Regions from separate parts of the Paraburkholderia sp. J76 genome, predicted to be linked through region 2. Evidence: riboswitches for the same ligand, from Rfam matches in the RefSeq annotation. Region 2 holds a riboswitch; the other holds the start of a gene.
What was found. Region 2 has a riboswitch for FMN ahead of U5768_RS22745 (6,7-dimethyl-8-ribityllumazine synthase). Riboswitches for the same ligand answer to the same signal wherever they lie in the genome.

Region 1: another riboswitch for FMN. It lies ahead of ribB (3,4-dihydroxy-2-butanone-4-phosphate synthase); the one in region 2 lies ahead of U5768_RS22745 (6,7-dimethyl-8-ribityllumazine synthase).

The regions. Positions count from the first base shown of each region.
Region 1 is NZ_CAJMZJ010000011.1:183,363-191,125, reverse strand. It holds gene U5768_RS21595 (MFS transporter) at 1-160, shown strand, start outside; gene U5768_RS21590 (XRE family transcriptional regulator) at 320-1,045, shown strand; FMN riboswitch at 1,116-1,289, shown strand; gene ribB (3,4-dihydroxy-2-butanone-4-phosphate synthase) at 1,454-2,182, shown strand; gene U5768_RS21580 (HAD family hydrolase) at 2,283-2,969, opposite strand; gene U5768_RS21575 (hypothetical protein) at 3,260-3,637, shown strand; gene U5768_RS21570 (hypothetical protein) at 3,898-4,095, opposite strand; gene U5768_RS21565 (ferritin-like domain-containing protein) at 4,725-5,558, shown strand; gene U5768_RS21560 (DEAD/DEAH box helicase) at 5,631-7,313, opposite strand; gene trhA (PAQR family membrane homeostasis protein TrhA) at 7,571-7,763, opposite strand, start outside.
Region 2 is NZ_CAJMZJ010000012.1:183,568-191,330, forward strand. It holds gene U5768_RS22730 (MFS transporter) at 1-1,025, shown strand, start outside; partial or broken gene U5768_RS22735 (IS30 family transposase) at 1,847-3,008, shown strand; partial or broken gene U5768_RS22740 (transposase) at 3,016-3,198, opposite strand; FMN riboswitch at 3,444-3,611, shown strand; gene U5768_RS22745 (6,7-dimethyl-8-ribityllumazine synthase) at 3,687-4,184, shown strand; gene U5768_RS22750 (glucose 1-dehydrogenase) at 4,251-5,045, opposite strand; gene U5768_RS22755 (FGGY family carbohydrate kinase) at 5,071-6,540, opposite strand; gene U5768_RS22760 (ABC transporter permease) at 6,562-7,644, opposite strand; gene U5768_RS22765 (sugar ABC transporter ATP-binding protein) at 7,664-7,763, opposite strand, start outside.

The sequences.
Region 1 (7,763 bases), on a different contig from region 2:
CGGTCTCGCCATTGCGCACGGCGTGGCGCTCGACTCGCTGCCGTGGGTGGCCGCGGCTGTTTCGGTGGCGGCGCTCGTGCTTACATGGGCGGCCGCGCGGCTCGACGCGCGCCGCGCACCGGTGCGCAATGCGAGCGTGGCCGTGCGCCAGAACCTGTGAGCGCCTTATGCGCGGCGCGCGAAAGCAATCCCGGATTCGCGCTCTGCAATGCTGATAACAGTGTGAAGATAACTTCGTTGGGCGCGGCAAATCGCGATGCTAGTCTTGCCTCCATTCATGCTCATGCGCCGCAGCGTAGCGGCGCACCTGGAGGCAACCATGCATTCACCCCTCGCGCTCGTGCGCGAATCACAGCACGACTCACAGCTCAATACGCAGCCCGATATTGCGCACACCGAAGGATCTTACGAGGCGCTCGAACATCTCGTGGGCGTGAACCTCGCCCGCCTGCGCGCCGAACGCCAGCTTTCGCTCGACGCGCTCGCACGCGCCTCGGGCGTCTCGCGCGCGATGCTCGCCCAGGTCGAATCGGCCCGCAGCGTGCCGTCGATCAAGGTGCTGTGCAAGGTCGCCGCGGCGCTCAAGGTCTCGGTTTCGGCGTTCCTGCGGCGTCATGCCGTGAACGGCTTCGAGCATTTGCCCGCCGAGCGTGCGCCGCGCCTCGTTTCCGCCGACGGCCGCTATTCGGCGCGCGCGCTCTATCCGGAAGGGGAGCCCGCCGCCGCCGAGTTTCACGAGTTGCGCATCGCGCCGCTGCACACGGAGCCCGGCGTGCGCCGTCCGCCCGGCACAACGGTGAACCTCGTCGTGAGCGAGGGCACGCTCGAAGTGAGCGTGCACGATCGGCGCCAACTGCTCGCCACGGGCGACGCGATTCTTTTCGACGCCGACCAGCCGCACAGCCTGCGCAATCCCGGCGACACCGAGGCGCGCGTCTTTCGCGTAACGCTCAACGCCGAGACGCCGCCGCGCTGGGACGTGCCGGCCGCGCCGGCTGCCAGCGATGCGGCGCCGCACAAAACCCATTTTGAGAAAATTGTCTAGTCGTACTTTTTCGCGCTGCACGGTGGCGCACTCTGTTGTATCCTTTGCCCGCCGGTTGATCCGGTAATCAGTGCGTCTTCAGGGCGGGGTGAAATTCCCCACCGGCGGTATGCCGGCCGCGCCGAAAGGCCAGGCCGACGAGCCCGCGAGCGCCTGCGCGAGCCTTATTGTGTCGTGCGCAGGGTCAGCAGATCTGGTGCGAAGCCAGAGCCGACGGTTAGAGTCCGGATGAAAGAAGATGTGCAGATGGTCATGTCTGCCCGTTTGCCGCAGCGTTTTGGCCGATGTGCGTGCGTCCCCATTTTCGGGGCGTGCCGCACGCCTGCCAATCGAAGCGTGCCGGGAATTCCTGTCTGTTTGCAATGCCCTGAAACGTTTTTCGCCTAACTTCCGCGAGGAGCGTTTCACATGTCCTTTACTGCCAGTACCACTCTCGCTTCATCCCAGGGCGCGCCGCTCGACGCCGCCGCCGATCTCCCGTTCATCGATTCCGAGCCGGTGCCGCCGCGCATTGCCGCCGCGTTGCAAGCCATGCGCGAAGGCCGCCCGGTCGTGCTGCAGGACGACCACGACCGCGAGGACGAAGCCGACCTGATCGTCGCCGCCGAACGCCTCACGCCCGAAACGATGGCGCTTTTCATCCGCGAATGCAGCGGTATCGTGTGCCTGTGCCTCTCCGAGGAGAAAGTGCGCGCGCTCGAATTGCCGCCGATGGTGGCCCATAACGAAAGCCGCAACCGTACCGCGTTCACGGTCTCGATCGAAGCGCGCGAGGGCGTCAGCACGGGCGTTTCGGCGGCCGACCGCGTGACGACTATCCGCGCCGCGATCGCCCCGAACGCGAGGCCCGACGATATCGTGCGCCCCGGCCACGTGTTCCCGCTGCGCGCGCAGCAGGGCGGCGTGCTGGCGCGCCGCGGCCATACCGAAGGCACCGTCGATCTGGCGGTGCTCGCGGGCCTTGCGCCCGCCGGCGTGCTGTGTGAACTGATGAACCCCGATGGCACGATGGCGCGCGGCAAGCAGGTCGACGACTTCGCGAAGCTGCACAACCTGCCGATACTCTCGATTGCCGAACTCGTGGCGTTTCGCGAGTCGCTTGCCGTGGCGCGCGAGCGTTGCGCCGAGCCGGCCTGAGGCGCGGAATAACGCGCCAGGAACGCACTAAGGGACGCGGCGCCGAGGGGCGCCGCGTCCCGTTTTCATTCCGGCGCGTGTGATTGGCGCGGGCGTGGCGTTACGACTGCACGTCGCCGAATTCGCCGCGCATGCCGGCCTCGACGAGTGCCGGCAGTTCTTTCATGTGCGTCATGATGCGCGTGATGCCCATCTCGCGCAGCACGTCGGCGTAGCCCGAAGGGATGTGGCTCGCGCCCACGAACGCAATCGTCTTCATGCCCGCCGCGCGCGCGGCGTTCAAACCCGAAATGCTGTCCTCGACGACGATGCATCGCGCCGGCTCCACGCCGAGCTGCTTCGCGGCGTGCAGATAGACGTCCGGATAAGGCTTGGGCCGCGCGACCTGCTCGGCGCTGAAGATGCACTCGCCGAAGATCGTATCGAGCCCGGCGCGCCGAACCGAAGCGTGCACGCGCGTGAGACGGCTGTTCGAAACGACGGCGGCGGGCAGCGTGACCCGGCGCAAGGCGTCGCGCACGCCGTTGATCGGGCTCACCGACTCGGCAATGGCTGCTTCGCAACGATGCTCGATGGTCTCGAGAAAGTGCTCGGGCAGCGTGAGGTCGAAGCGAGCTGCGATGTCGGCGAGAAAGCGCGAGGTCTGCTGGCCAAACGCCGCGTTCACGGCGGCGTGAAAATCGATGCCGGGAAAAGTGCTGCTGAGCGTATCGAAGAGAACGCGGTCGGCGATGACTTCGCTGTCGACGAGCACGCCGTCACAGTCGCAGATGAGATGGTCGATCATGCGTGAAACGAGAGGCCGGGCGGCGCAGGACGCGGGGCCCGTGCGTGCGCCTTGCGTGCACCTGCCAGGCAGGCGGGAAGGTGGAAACCCCCAATCATACGTGCTTTTGCTTTCCTGGACGCCGCGCACTCGCGGGCCACGGCGTTCAGAAGTTGTCTGTCGCGTCGTGGCGCTCGAACAGGCCGAACGGCCAGGGTGTCGCTCGCGCGGCTCGGTGCGACAATGACCGGGTCGGGATGCGGTCGTTCCTGTCAGTCCCAAACAGTCGAAAACGATATCGAGGCAATCTCATGCGTGGAATTGCGATGTTCGGCGCGGCCGTGCTGCTTGCGGGGTGCGTGGGCGCGCCGCCGGGCCCGGAAGGCGGCGCGCGCGCGCCGTCGCTCGCGGCTTTGCAGCAGATGTGCGGGCCGCAGGTGGTCGATTTCGGGGCGTATGCACCGGGCGTCTACGCGGCCATGTTCGACGCCTGGGTTGCCAATCGGCGCGGCAGGTTGCCTCAAGACCAGTTCTGCGGCTTCCAGGCACAACTCGCTCAGCAATACGCCACGCTCGGCACGAGCGGCGATGCGCAGGCGCGAGGCGAGTGGGTGAACTTCCTCAATACACAGCGCGCGCAGGCGCTGAGCTGGCGGGCGGCGGCGGACCCCACGCTGCGCGCGGGGTAGGGGCGCGCGAACGAGAAAGAACGCGCGGGCGCGAGCCGACGCTCGCGAGGCGCAAGAAAATACGAAAGCGTAAAAAAATGGTCACGCGGGCATGAAGCGCGCGGGTCCGCGTGACCATGCACTGCAGGCGCGGACGTCTACTGCCGTGCGCCTGCATCGGGGACGTGCCCGACAAGGCGGGCTGGCGGACGACCCATGCGCCCGCGCGAATCGATAAAAGCTAAAGGAGCCTGCGGCCGTGTTAGCGCCCGGTCGGCAGGCTACGAACACCGTTTGATGGCGCGCAACGCAGAGTCGCCGATTTCGGTTAGTCGCCATTGCTGAAGGCCGGATGCAAGGCGCTCCAGTTGGACGAGCTGTCGTTCGAGCAAGGCGTCCAGTTCTTCTCGCTCCATGTCGAGCTGGTTGGGGGCGTCCTGTACTAGCAGCAGGGTGGCGAATTCATGCGGACTCAGCATCGTTCTCTCCGTGTTGCCGCATCAGAGGTCGCCGGTTGCGGCCCGCAGGGCGGCGCAGCGACAGGAATGCGGTGGTATGAGCGAAAGCCTGCGACCGTGCAGATCGACTGGCCGGAGGGACCGGCCGCCTCGCCCGCTTGCGCGCGGCCAAAACGGCATCCAGCCGGGGATCTACCTCGGGGAACTGGAGTGTAGTCAACGTCACTGCGTTGTACAAACCACACCCCAAAAATATTCCCTTTGACATTCGAGCCCGCGCGCAGCGGTGGCGGGAGCCGTCCCGATTCACGAATTTACTTGAAGTTCTTACCGCACCGCGGCACTGAGTGAGCGGTCCGGCCTCGATCCGCTGCGCATCAACCGGGTATCCCGCGTGGGTATTCCGTTTGCGCCGTCGCGGCTGAGCGTCACATGACGTAATGCCTGGAAGTCGTCTGTTTCCGGAACTGTGAGGGCCGGGCCCGGTCTGTGCTTTGTGACTGCAGATACACGAAACTACCGCTAAGATTGAAACAGGGATGGCCAGTAATGCTCGCTACGCGTGACTGGCGCCGCTCGCCGGGCCTCGGGGCTTCCGGTCAGGTGCCACGCGTTGCGGGCGTAAAACGCCGCTTCGGGAGTAGGACACAATGCGCAACGAAAATGAGCCTCGCCACGTCATGCCCTGGCGCATCGAAGACATCGATCTCACCCGCATCGACCGTCAACGCGCCGCCGCGAATGAAGACCTGATGTTGCTTCTCGCCGCTTCATCGTTCATCGAAAGCGGTTCCGACCTTTACACCAGCAACCTGAATGTCTTCTTCAACGGCGACCCCGAGGTCTCCGAATGGCTCAATCGCGAATGGGAGCCCGAGGAGCTTCAGCACGGGCGCGCCTTGAAGACGTATATCCAGTACGTGTGGCCCGAGTTCGACTGGGACGCGGCCTTTCAGAGCTTCATCGAAGAGTATTCGAAGACCTGCTCGTTCGAGGAATTCGAGAAAACGCGAGCGCTCGAAATGGTTGCGCGCTGCGTGGTCGAAACGGGCACCGCCACGCTCTACCGCGCGATCGGCGAGTACTCGGACGAGCCCGTCCTCAAGGAAATCACCGACAACATTCGCAGCGACGAAGTGCGCCACTACAAGCACTTTTTCAACTATTTCAAGAAGTACAACCAGATTGAAGGGCACGGGCGTCTCGCCGTGCTCGGCGCGCTCATGCGCCGCGTGATGGAGATCAAGAACGAGGACTCGGAGATCGCATTGCGCCATGTGTACGCGGGCCGCTACCCCGACCGCGTGCGCGACGAGGCGTATAGCCGCGAACTCACCGCGCGCGTGAACAAGCTGGTGCGGCACAATCTTTCCGCCGACATGTGCGTGAAGATGCTGCTCAAGCCGCTCAACCTGCCCGCGAAGATCCGCCCCGGCGTGCACTATCCGCTCGCGAAGATCACGCAACACGTCTTCTTCCGCTAAGGCGTCGGCGCCCGCGCGCGAAAACGAAAAAGCCCGCTGCTGGAGCGGGCTTTTTGCTTATGGAGGCGAAGATCAGCGATCGCGCTGGCCGTTGCCGTCGCGGCGCGAGTTGCCGCCTGGCCGGCCGCCGAGCAGCGCGCCCGGATTGCCTTGCGGCTTGCGTTGCTGGGGGCGTCCCAGTGCGCTTTCGTGCGAAACGCCGCGCTGGCTTTCACGACGCGTATGCTCGCCGCGCGCGCCCTGTGCGCCGTGATTCGCGCCTTGCTGTTTCACGGGCTGGGTGGTGCGGATGCCGCCGCCTTTCGAGGCGGGCTTGGCCGGGCGCTGGCCGCCGTTGCCGCCATTACCACTTTTACCGCTGCTATTGGCTGCATGAGCGCGGTTGTTTTCGCGACCGCTGTCACGGCCACCCTCGCGTGCGCCTTCGCGATTACCGCCGCGCGGTTCACGCGATTCACGCGATTCACGCGGTTCGCGCGCTTCACGCGTCTGCGCGGGGCGTCCGCCGTTCGCGGCATTCGCGCCATTCGATGCACCTCGGCCCTGGCCTTGCCCCTGGCGCGGCGAGCGGCCTTGCGGCTGGCTGCGGCGCTGGATCGGCTCGGGCTTCGCGTGCGGGTCCGGCTCGAAGCCCGGAATGACTTCCTGGGGCACCGTGCGCTTGATGAGCTTCTCGATGTCCTTGAGCAATTGATGCTCGTCTACGCATACGAGCGACACCGCTTCGCCGGTCGCGCCCGCGCGCCCCGTGCGGCCAATGCGGTGCACGTAGTCCTCGGGCACGTTCGGCAGATCGTAGTTGACCACGTGCGGAAGCTGGTCGATATCGATGCCGCGCGCGGCGATGTCCGTGGCCACGAGCACCTGCAGCGTGCCGTCCTTGAACTCGCTCAAGGCGCGTGTGCGCGCCGACTGGCTCTTGTTGCCGTGAATCGCGAGCGCGCTGATGCCGTCCTTCGTGAGCTGTTCGGCAAGCCGGTTCGCGCCGTGCTTCGTGCGCGTGAACACGAGCACCTGAAACCAGTTGTGCTGGCGGATCAGGTGCGTGAGCAGATCGCGCTTACGGTCCCGGTCGACGGGATAGATCTTCTGTGCCACGGTTTCCGCCGTGGTGTTGCGGCGCGCGACTTCGATGAGCGCGGGCGAGTCGAGCAGGCTGTCGGCGAGCGCCTTGATCTCGTCGGCGAAAGTCGCCGAGAAGAGCAGGTTCTGGCGCTTGGGCGGCAGCTTCGCGAGCACGCGCTTGATGTCGTGGATGAAGCCCATGTCGAGCATGCGGTCGGCTTCGTCGAGCACGAGAATCTCGAGCTGCGACAGGTCGATCGTCTTCTGCTGCATGTGGTCGAGCAGGCGGCCCGGCGTTGCCACGACGATATCCACGCCCCGGCGCAGCGCGTCGATTTGCGGATTGATGCCCACGCCGCCGAACATCACCGTGGACTTGAGCTTCAGATACTTGCCGTAGGCGCGCACGCTCTCTTCGACCTGCGCGGCCAGCTCGCGTGTGGGCGTGAGGATGAGCGCGCGCACCACGCGCTTCGCCGTAGCCGCGGGCGGCATGTCCGTGAGGCGTTGCAGGATGGGCAGGGTGAAGCCGGCGGTCTTGCCGGTGCCGGTTTGCGCCCCGGCGAGCAGGTCGCCGCCGCCGAGCACGGCGGGAATTGCCTGCGCCTGGATGGGCGTGGGCGTGCTGTACCCAAGTTCGTTGACTGCGCGGACCAGCGGTTCGGACAAGCCGAGAGAATCGAAAGACATAAACACCTGTTGTATTGCAGTAGCGCGGGCGTTGCTTCGCGGCCCGAGGGCGCGCAGCGCGGCCAAAGCAGTGTTGCCGGGTTCGAAGGCGCCCGGCGAAGCCGCCTTTTCGCGTTGTTCGGACGGCGCGCCAGTGCGCACGCCGCGTTTTTTCTTCATGGAACGCACGCGTCAATCAAGACACGTCGTCTGGCGTCAAGTTGCATCGTGCGGCCGCGGACACTGCGGCGGCCGTACGATGTCTTCGCATTGACGCGTCACGCAACGTAGCGCGCGACGCTCACGAATTGACAGACGCTCCCGGCGAGCACGAACAGATGCCAGATTCCATGTCCGTGCCGGATGCGCTCGTCATTGACGAAAAAATAAATGCCGACGCTGTATATGACGCCGCCGGCCAGCAGCCACGCCGTGCCCGCGGGCGGCAGGGCTTCGACGAGCGGGCGAACC
Region 2 (7,763 bases):
AAGTGGCCTACGCGCTCTTCGCACTCTCCAATCTCGCCTGCGCGCTCGCCACGAACTTTCATCTGCTGCTCGCCGCGCGTGCGTTCGCGGGGCTCACCGGCGGCGTGCTCGGCTCGATCGTGATGGCGATCGTGAGCGACGTGATTCCCGTCGCGCGCCGCGGCGCGGCCACGGGGGTCATCATGACGGCGTTCTCCATCGCGGCCATCGCGGGCGTGCCGGCCGGTGTGCTGCTCGGTGCGCATTACGGCTGGAGCGCGCCGTTCATGCTGCTCGTGGCGCTCTCCGTGGCGATCTGGATCGCGGGCTCGCGCGTCGTGCCTTCGCTCACGGAGCATCTGGGCCACCGTACGCCGCTCGCGCACGTGCTGCCGAACCTGTGGCAACTGCTCACGTTGCCGCGCCATCTGAAGGCCTTCGCGCTCACCTTCACGATGATGGCCGGTCACATGCTCGTGATCCCGTTCATCGCGCCGATGCTCGTCGGCAATCATGGCATCGCGCCGCAGCAGCTTTCGTGGCTCTATATGGCGGGCGGCGCAGCGACCTTCATGACTTCACGCGCGGTGGGCCGTCTCGCGGACCGCTATGGCAAGCGCCGCATTTTCCGCGTGATGGCGCTCGTATCGCTCGCGCCGGTGCTGTTCGTCACGCATCTGCCCGCGTTGCCTTTCATTGCGCTCGTGGCATTCTTCGCGCTGTTCATGATCGCGATGTCGGGCCGCATGATACCGATGCAGGCCCTGCTCACCACGATTCCCGAGCCCGCGCGGCGCGGCGCGTTCCTGAGCGCCAACAGCGCGGTGCAGGCGCTCGGCACGGGCATCGGCGCGTGGCTGGGCGGCCAGTGGCTCACGAATGGCGCGAACGGCGCGATCATCGGCTTCGGGCAGAACGGGTGGATCGCGGCGGCGCTGACGTGCGTGGCCGTGCTGTGGGTTTCCCAGGTGCGGGGCGCGGCGGAAGACGCGCCGAATGAAGTCGCCGCGCCGGCCGGCGTCGCGCCCGTGGCTGCGAAATCCTGAGCCGCAAAAAGAAAACCGGTTCGCGGTGCGTGGCGCGCCTCATGAGCGCGCCACGCACCGCGAACCGGTGGTGCTTCGGGTAGAAAGCGGTTGAAACGCGGCCCACGGATATGGCCCGCGCCTCGTCGTTCCGCGAAGGAGCGATCAAATCAGGCTTAGAACAAGGCCGGGCATCTTTATCTGTCAATAGAGCCCTAGATCGTTATTTAACAATGTACACAGAGGATCTGTCATATAGTAGATGTATCTAAATCTGCTATATCTGGCCGTTTTGCTTACGTTTTTGGCCCAACGGCGTAGCCGATCTGCTGCTTTGCTTCTTGCTTTTCAGTCTCGGAAATATCTCTCCTCGCTTTTAAGGGGGTGCAGGGGAGCGGGACGCAAGTTATCCACAGATCTCTCGCGGTGGGGAAGCCGCACACCACTACTATCGGCGCAGCTGCTGGCATAAGGGCCAGGGTACCGTCTCGCGCTGTAAAGTCGAAGCTACCCCGATCGGCGACCGTTCTGACCGGTGCTGCGCCATCCTCCCATTGCGGAGATCAGAGATTCACGATCTAGCACCCCGCCGGCGATAATGCCCCCTTCTCGTGGGCGGCCTGCCCTCGCCTGATCCTGAGACCGGGGCATCCGGCCAATGCCTCGTGCGCCCATTTGACCGGGATGGCGCTACTGGCTGCCGGCCGGCTGGTTCAGAAGTCGGCCATAGCCTGCAGTTCGGCGACCAAAGAATCCTGACGTTGGAACGACCGCATTGCCCGGCGGATTCAACCGGTCGATGCAACACAATGAACGCTGCGTGAGCAGCGGGAGTGTTGCAAATGAAACAGAGGCGCCGGATCTACTATAGCGAGAAGCCAGAAGGCGTTGATGTGGGAGCGCTGGCGTGCCGGCGAGTCGCTGCAGCATATCGCCCAGCTTTTAAATCGCGATCATTCGTCGGTAGGGGGAATTCTGGCGCAAACTGGGGGAATCCAGCCTGCGCCACGGCGACGATCGAGGCTGGCACTCACGCTTGCTGAGCGCGAGGAGATCTCGAGAGGCCTCGTGGCGGGCGATTCGATCCAGTCAATTGCACGGCGACTGTCGCGATCACCTTCCACGATCTGCCGCGAGATCAAGCGCAACAGTGGAGCGAAAGGCTACAGGGCGAGCCATGCCGACCAGCTTGCATGGGAACGGGCACAGCGCCCCAAGGTCTGCAAACTGGTCAGGCATCGGGCGCTGGCCCATATCGTTGCCGACAAGCTCCAGTTGCAGTGGTCGCCTCAGCAGATTGCTGGATGGCTGAAACATGCCTGGCCGCGCGACGAGGATCACCACGTGTCACACGAGACCATTTACCGCAGTCTCTTCATTCAGGCACGGGGCGCCCTGAAGAAAGAGCTGCTGGAACATTTACGGCGCACCCGAGCCATGCGTCGCTCGCGGCATCACACCCAGAAGACGGACGATCACGGCAGGATCCGTGACGCGATATCAATCAGCGAACGGCCGGCCACAGTGGAAGACCGCGCGGTGCCTGGTCACTGGGAGGGAGATCTGCTGTGTGGCAGCAGCGGCAGCCGGATTGCAACACTCGTAGAGCGCCAGACGCGTTACGTAATGCTGGTGAAGATCACCAGCAAGGACAGTGAGACGGTAGTCAATGCACTGATCAAACACGCCAGCAAGCTCCCGCACGAACTCTATAAATCGCTCACATGGGACCGGGGGACGGAGATGGCAGGCCACAGACGATTCACCATTGCCACCGACATTGCCGTGTACTTCTGCGATCCGAAACACCCCTGGCAACGTGGTTCGAATGAAAATACCAATGGTCTCTTGAGGCAGTACTTCCCGAAAGGTATCGATCTGTCGGTCTACTCACAGGCCAAACTCAATGCCGTGGCAAGGAGGCTGAATGAGCGTCCGAGGAAGACACTGAATTACGAAACGCCGGCTGAACGGTTCCAGCAAACGATTGCATCGACCGGTTGAATCCGCCTTCTTCAAGTTGCCGAAGGCGCCGTGTTTCTGACACATCCATGCCGCCGTAGCGGCTACGCCAGGTATAGAACGTCGCGTCCGATATGCCGTGCTTTCGGCATACGTCCGAGACCTTCATGCCTGCTTCGGCTTCCTTCAGCACCCCGATAATCTGTTCTTCGCTGAACCGCGACTTCTTCATGACAAGGTTTCTCCTGCCGCCTTGCCGCTAACTTTACATTGGGATACTTCAGAGGGGAAAGGTCAATCTTCCAGTTGCCCAAAACGAGTTTGCGGTGCATTCCATTCATCCCGTTCAGATTCCGCCGCCGCGCATGGAGCAACATGGCCGCACCATATAAGTGCCCGACTTGAAGCACCGCATGCCCCTTATGTCGCCATGCACAAAAATGCGATTCGTGCTACCGTACACCCCGTTCGTCAAGAACGCGTTCTCGGGGCGGGGTGCAATTCCCCACCGGCGGTAATCGTCATTTACCACGACGTAGCCCGCGAGCGCTCCGTTATTGCAGGTAGCACGATGCGATAACGGAGGTCAGCAGACCCGGTTGGATTCCGGGGCCGACGGTATAGTCCGGATGAAAGAGAACAGGTCGGCTTGCGTCTATTCGCGTCGCGCGAAGGTCGCGGCCGTCCTTCGCCCTGTTCACACAAAACAGGCTGAAGTCCATGAACATTTCCACTTCCTTCGAATCGCAAGCAGTCGCAACATCTTCCAAACGTCCGCGTATCGCTTTCATCCAGGCCTGCTGGCACCGCGACATCGTCGACCAGTGCAAGACCTCCTTTCTGCAGTCGATTCAAAAATACGATTACACCGCAGAAGACGTCGATCTGTTTGAAGTGCCCGGTGCCTTCGAAATCCCGTTGCACGCCAAACGACTCGCGCAGAGCGGTCAATACGCTGCCATCGTGGCAGCCGGCCTCGTCGTCGACGGCGGCATCTATCGCCACGATTTCGTCGCCACGGCCGTCATCAACGGTCTCATGCAGGTCCAGCTCGAAACAGGTACGCCTGTGTTCTCCGCCGTGCTCACGCCGCATCATTTCCATGGCGGCCAGGAACACGTCGGATTCTTCCGCGAACACTTCCTCGTGAAGGGCGCAGAAGCGGCGCACGCCTGCGCCGATACCGTGAGCAAGCTCGCTGCCCTGCCAGTTCGCTAAGTCACATAGCACCGCGGCTGCGCACGCAGCCGCGGGCGGTGCCGATGTCGAACCCGGCAACGCAACTCACGACATGAACATGCCGCCGTCCACGTTGATCGTCTGGCCCGTAATGTACGAGGCGTCGTCCGAAGCCAGGAAAGTCACAAGGCCTGCCACATCCTGGCCGCTGCCAGCTCGCTTCATCGGAATGTTGTCGACCCACTCCTTCATCAGTTCGCCCGGCTTGTAGTCGCCAAGCAGCTTGCCCCATGCTTCGTCGTTGTACGCCCACATGTCCGTGGTGATGATGCCCGGACAAAACGCGTTGACCGTGATGCCTGTGGGCGCGAGTTCCTTCGCGAGACTCTGCGTAATGCCAAGCACACCGAATTTGCTTGCCGCATAGTGCGGCGTGTAGACGAAGCCCTGTCGAGCTTGCCCCGACGCGGTGTTAATGAGACGGCCGCCCTTGCCGGCGCGCAGCATGCGGGTAGCGGCTTCCTGGCAGCACAGGAACACGCCCTTGGTGTTCACGGCCATGACCTTGTCCCACTCGGCTTCGGTCAGATCCGGCAGCTTCGCGATCGTGATCACGCCCGCGTTCTGCACCGAGATATCGACTTCGCCCAGCTTCGCTCCTACTTCGTCGTAAAGCGCAACGACGTCCGCCTTGCTGGTCACGTCCGCCTCGACGGCGATGGCCTCGTGACCCGCTTCACGCAGCCTGGCCGCCGCATCATGGACGCACTTCTCGTTTGCCGACACGCAGACCTTCGCGCCTTCCTGCGCAAAGCGCTCGGCAATACCGAATCCAATGCCACGGCTGCCGCCCGTCACCACCACGACTTTGTTCGAGAACCGCTTTGCTTCGTATGCCACGTTGCTTTCTCCAGAATCCGTTCATTTAAAGACGTCCAATCCATTCCAGCCACCGCGCGTGATTTTCTTCGGCGGCTTGCACTCCCGCGCCCGGCTCGACTCGCCGCGCGATCACACGGTTTGCCCGATGCGCATCCAGCGAAGGAACCAGGCCCGTTTCGAACAGCGCCAGTGCCGCTGCGCCTGCCGCCGATATCTCGCTGAGCGCCAGCGTGCTGACCGGCCTGTTCAAGGTATCCGCCAGGTACTGAAGCAGGAAGGGCCGCTGCACCAGGCCGCCATCGAGATGAAGCTCGCTGAGTTCAACGCTGGCCGCCTGCTCCATCACGGTGATGACGTCCTTGATCTGGTACACGATCGACTCATAGGCCGCGCGCGCGACGTGCTCCCATGCCGTCGAAAACTTGAGCCCGACGATCTGTGCGCCGCCGGGATACTTCCAGTGCGGACAGCCGATGCCCGAAAACGCCGGAATGAGGAACACGCCGCCGTTGTCGTACTCCGTGAACGCGCGCTCGGCCTCGGCGAAGTCGCCGAACAGGTTCAGCTTCTCCTTAAGGAAGGCCGGCGTCGAACCCGCGCTGATGACGATGCCTTCCATCGCATAGTCAACACGTGAGTGAGTCGCAAAGCACAACGTGGAGACGAGGCCGTGCGCAGGCGCCTGGGGCTGGCTGCCCACGTTCATCATGATCGACGAACCCGTTCCCATGGTCGCCATCGCCACGCCAGGCGTCAGGCAACCTTCGCCGACTGCGGCTGCATGCGAATCGCCGATCATCGAAACGATGGGAACGGGACGCGCCAGCAGGCCATTGAAATCCGTTTCGCCGAAGTTCGACGCCGACGGCTTGAGAGCCGGCAGACGCAAGCCCTTCAGGCCGAATTCCGCGACCAGTTCCTGGTCCCATTCGAGCGCGGCGAGATTGAACAGCATCGTGCGCGACGCGTTCGTATAGTCGGAACAATACGCTGCGCCATTCGTGAGCCGGTAAAGCAGCCAGCTGTCGACCGTGCCGAAGTGGGCCGTGCCTCGCGCAATGTGTTCGCGCACGCGGGCGTCGTTTTCATTCAGCCAGATGAGTTTGGTGCCGGAGAAATACGGGTCGATCAGCAGCCCGGTCTTTTGCGCGATGTGCGGCGCGAATCCGTCACGCTTGAGGCGTTCGCAGATGGGCAGCGAACGTTGGCACTGCCAGGAAACAGCCGGGACAATCGGCTTGCCGAGTTTGTCCCACAGCACGACGGTTTCGCGCTGGTTTGAAATGCCAACGCCCACGATGTTGCGCTTTTCGCCAGTAAACGCGGCAAGGCACAATGCGACGGCCTGCAAAACCGAGTCGTAAAGCGCGTCGGCATCCTGCTCGACGAACCCCGCCTGGGAATGCGTGCACGCAACGGCTGCAAACCCGCGTGCATGAACCTGCCCTTCAGCATCGAAGACAAGCGCCTTCGTCCCGCTCGTACCCTGATCGACCGCCAGTACGTATTGCATATCAGTTTCCGGGGAATGAGGTTAGGCGGTCATCGCAACCATGCGCGACTGCAAGCGCTGCTGCAACTGGTCGACCACGACCGCGAAGATGATCACGAGGCCCTTGATCACCATTTGCCAGAAGTCGCTGATCCCGCACATCACCATGCCGTCGCCGAGAATGCTGATGACGCAGGCGCCCACCACCGAACCGAACACCGTGCCGCGGCCGCCCATCAGCGCGGTGCCGCCAAGCACCACGGCTGCAATGGCGTTCAGTTCGTACGTTTCGCCCGTGAGCGGATGAGCGGTCTGCAACTGCGCTGTAATCACGAGCCCGACGATTGCCGCGCAAAAGCCGGAAAACGTATAGACGAACAGTTTCACGCGAGTGGTGCGAATGCCCGAGAACCGCGCTGCCTGCTCGTTGCCGCCGATTGCGTAAATGCGTCGACCCAACGGCGTTTTGCGTGCGATGAAGATGGTGACGACGGCCAGCGCCAGCATGATCCACACCGGCACGGACAGGCCAAGAATCGTGCCGTTGCCGAGAAATTCGAAACCCATATTGCCAAGCGCGGGATTGCCCTGGAGATCGGCAAAGGTGCTGCCATTATTGACCAGCAGCGCCGCACCGCGGACCACGTACAGCATGCCGAGCGTGGCAATGAACGGCGCCACATTGAGCGCCGTGATGAGATAGCCATTCACGGCACCGATGAGCGCTCCGAGGAGACACGCAATCAGCGTGACGCCGAACACATTGAGGAACACGACATGATGGCCAACGTGAATACCCTCTAGCAGCATATAGCCAGCGGCCATGCCGCTTATCCCCACGATGGACCCCACCGAGAGATCGATTCCTCCGGTCAGGATCACGAGCGTCATGCCAATGGACAGAATGGCGACGATGGTGACGTGTTTGGCCATGATCAGCATGTTGGCCGTCGAGAGGAAATTGTCCGCTGTAAGCGAGAAGACAACGAAGATGACAAAGAGCGCGATAAAAATGCGCAACTTGAGCAGATTCACCGCGACGCGCGCGGCCATGTAGGCGCTCTGGCGGTTGTGCTTCGTGTGCACCGGATGCAGCGAAGGATTGCTGCTGTTGGGAGTATTCATGGTGTCTACCTCGGTTGCCTCAGACCACTGCGGTGGCTGGTGTCGATGCGCGGACGATGCGTTCGCTGTCAAACTGGGAACGTTCCATGATTGCCGTCAGCTTGCCGCTGGCCATCACG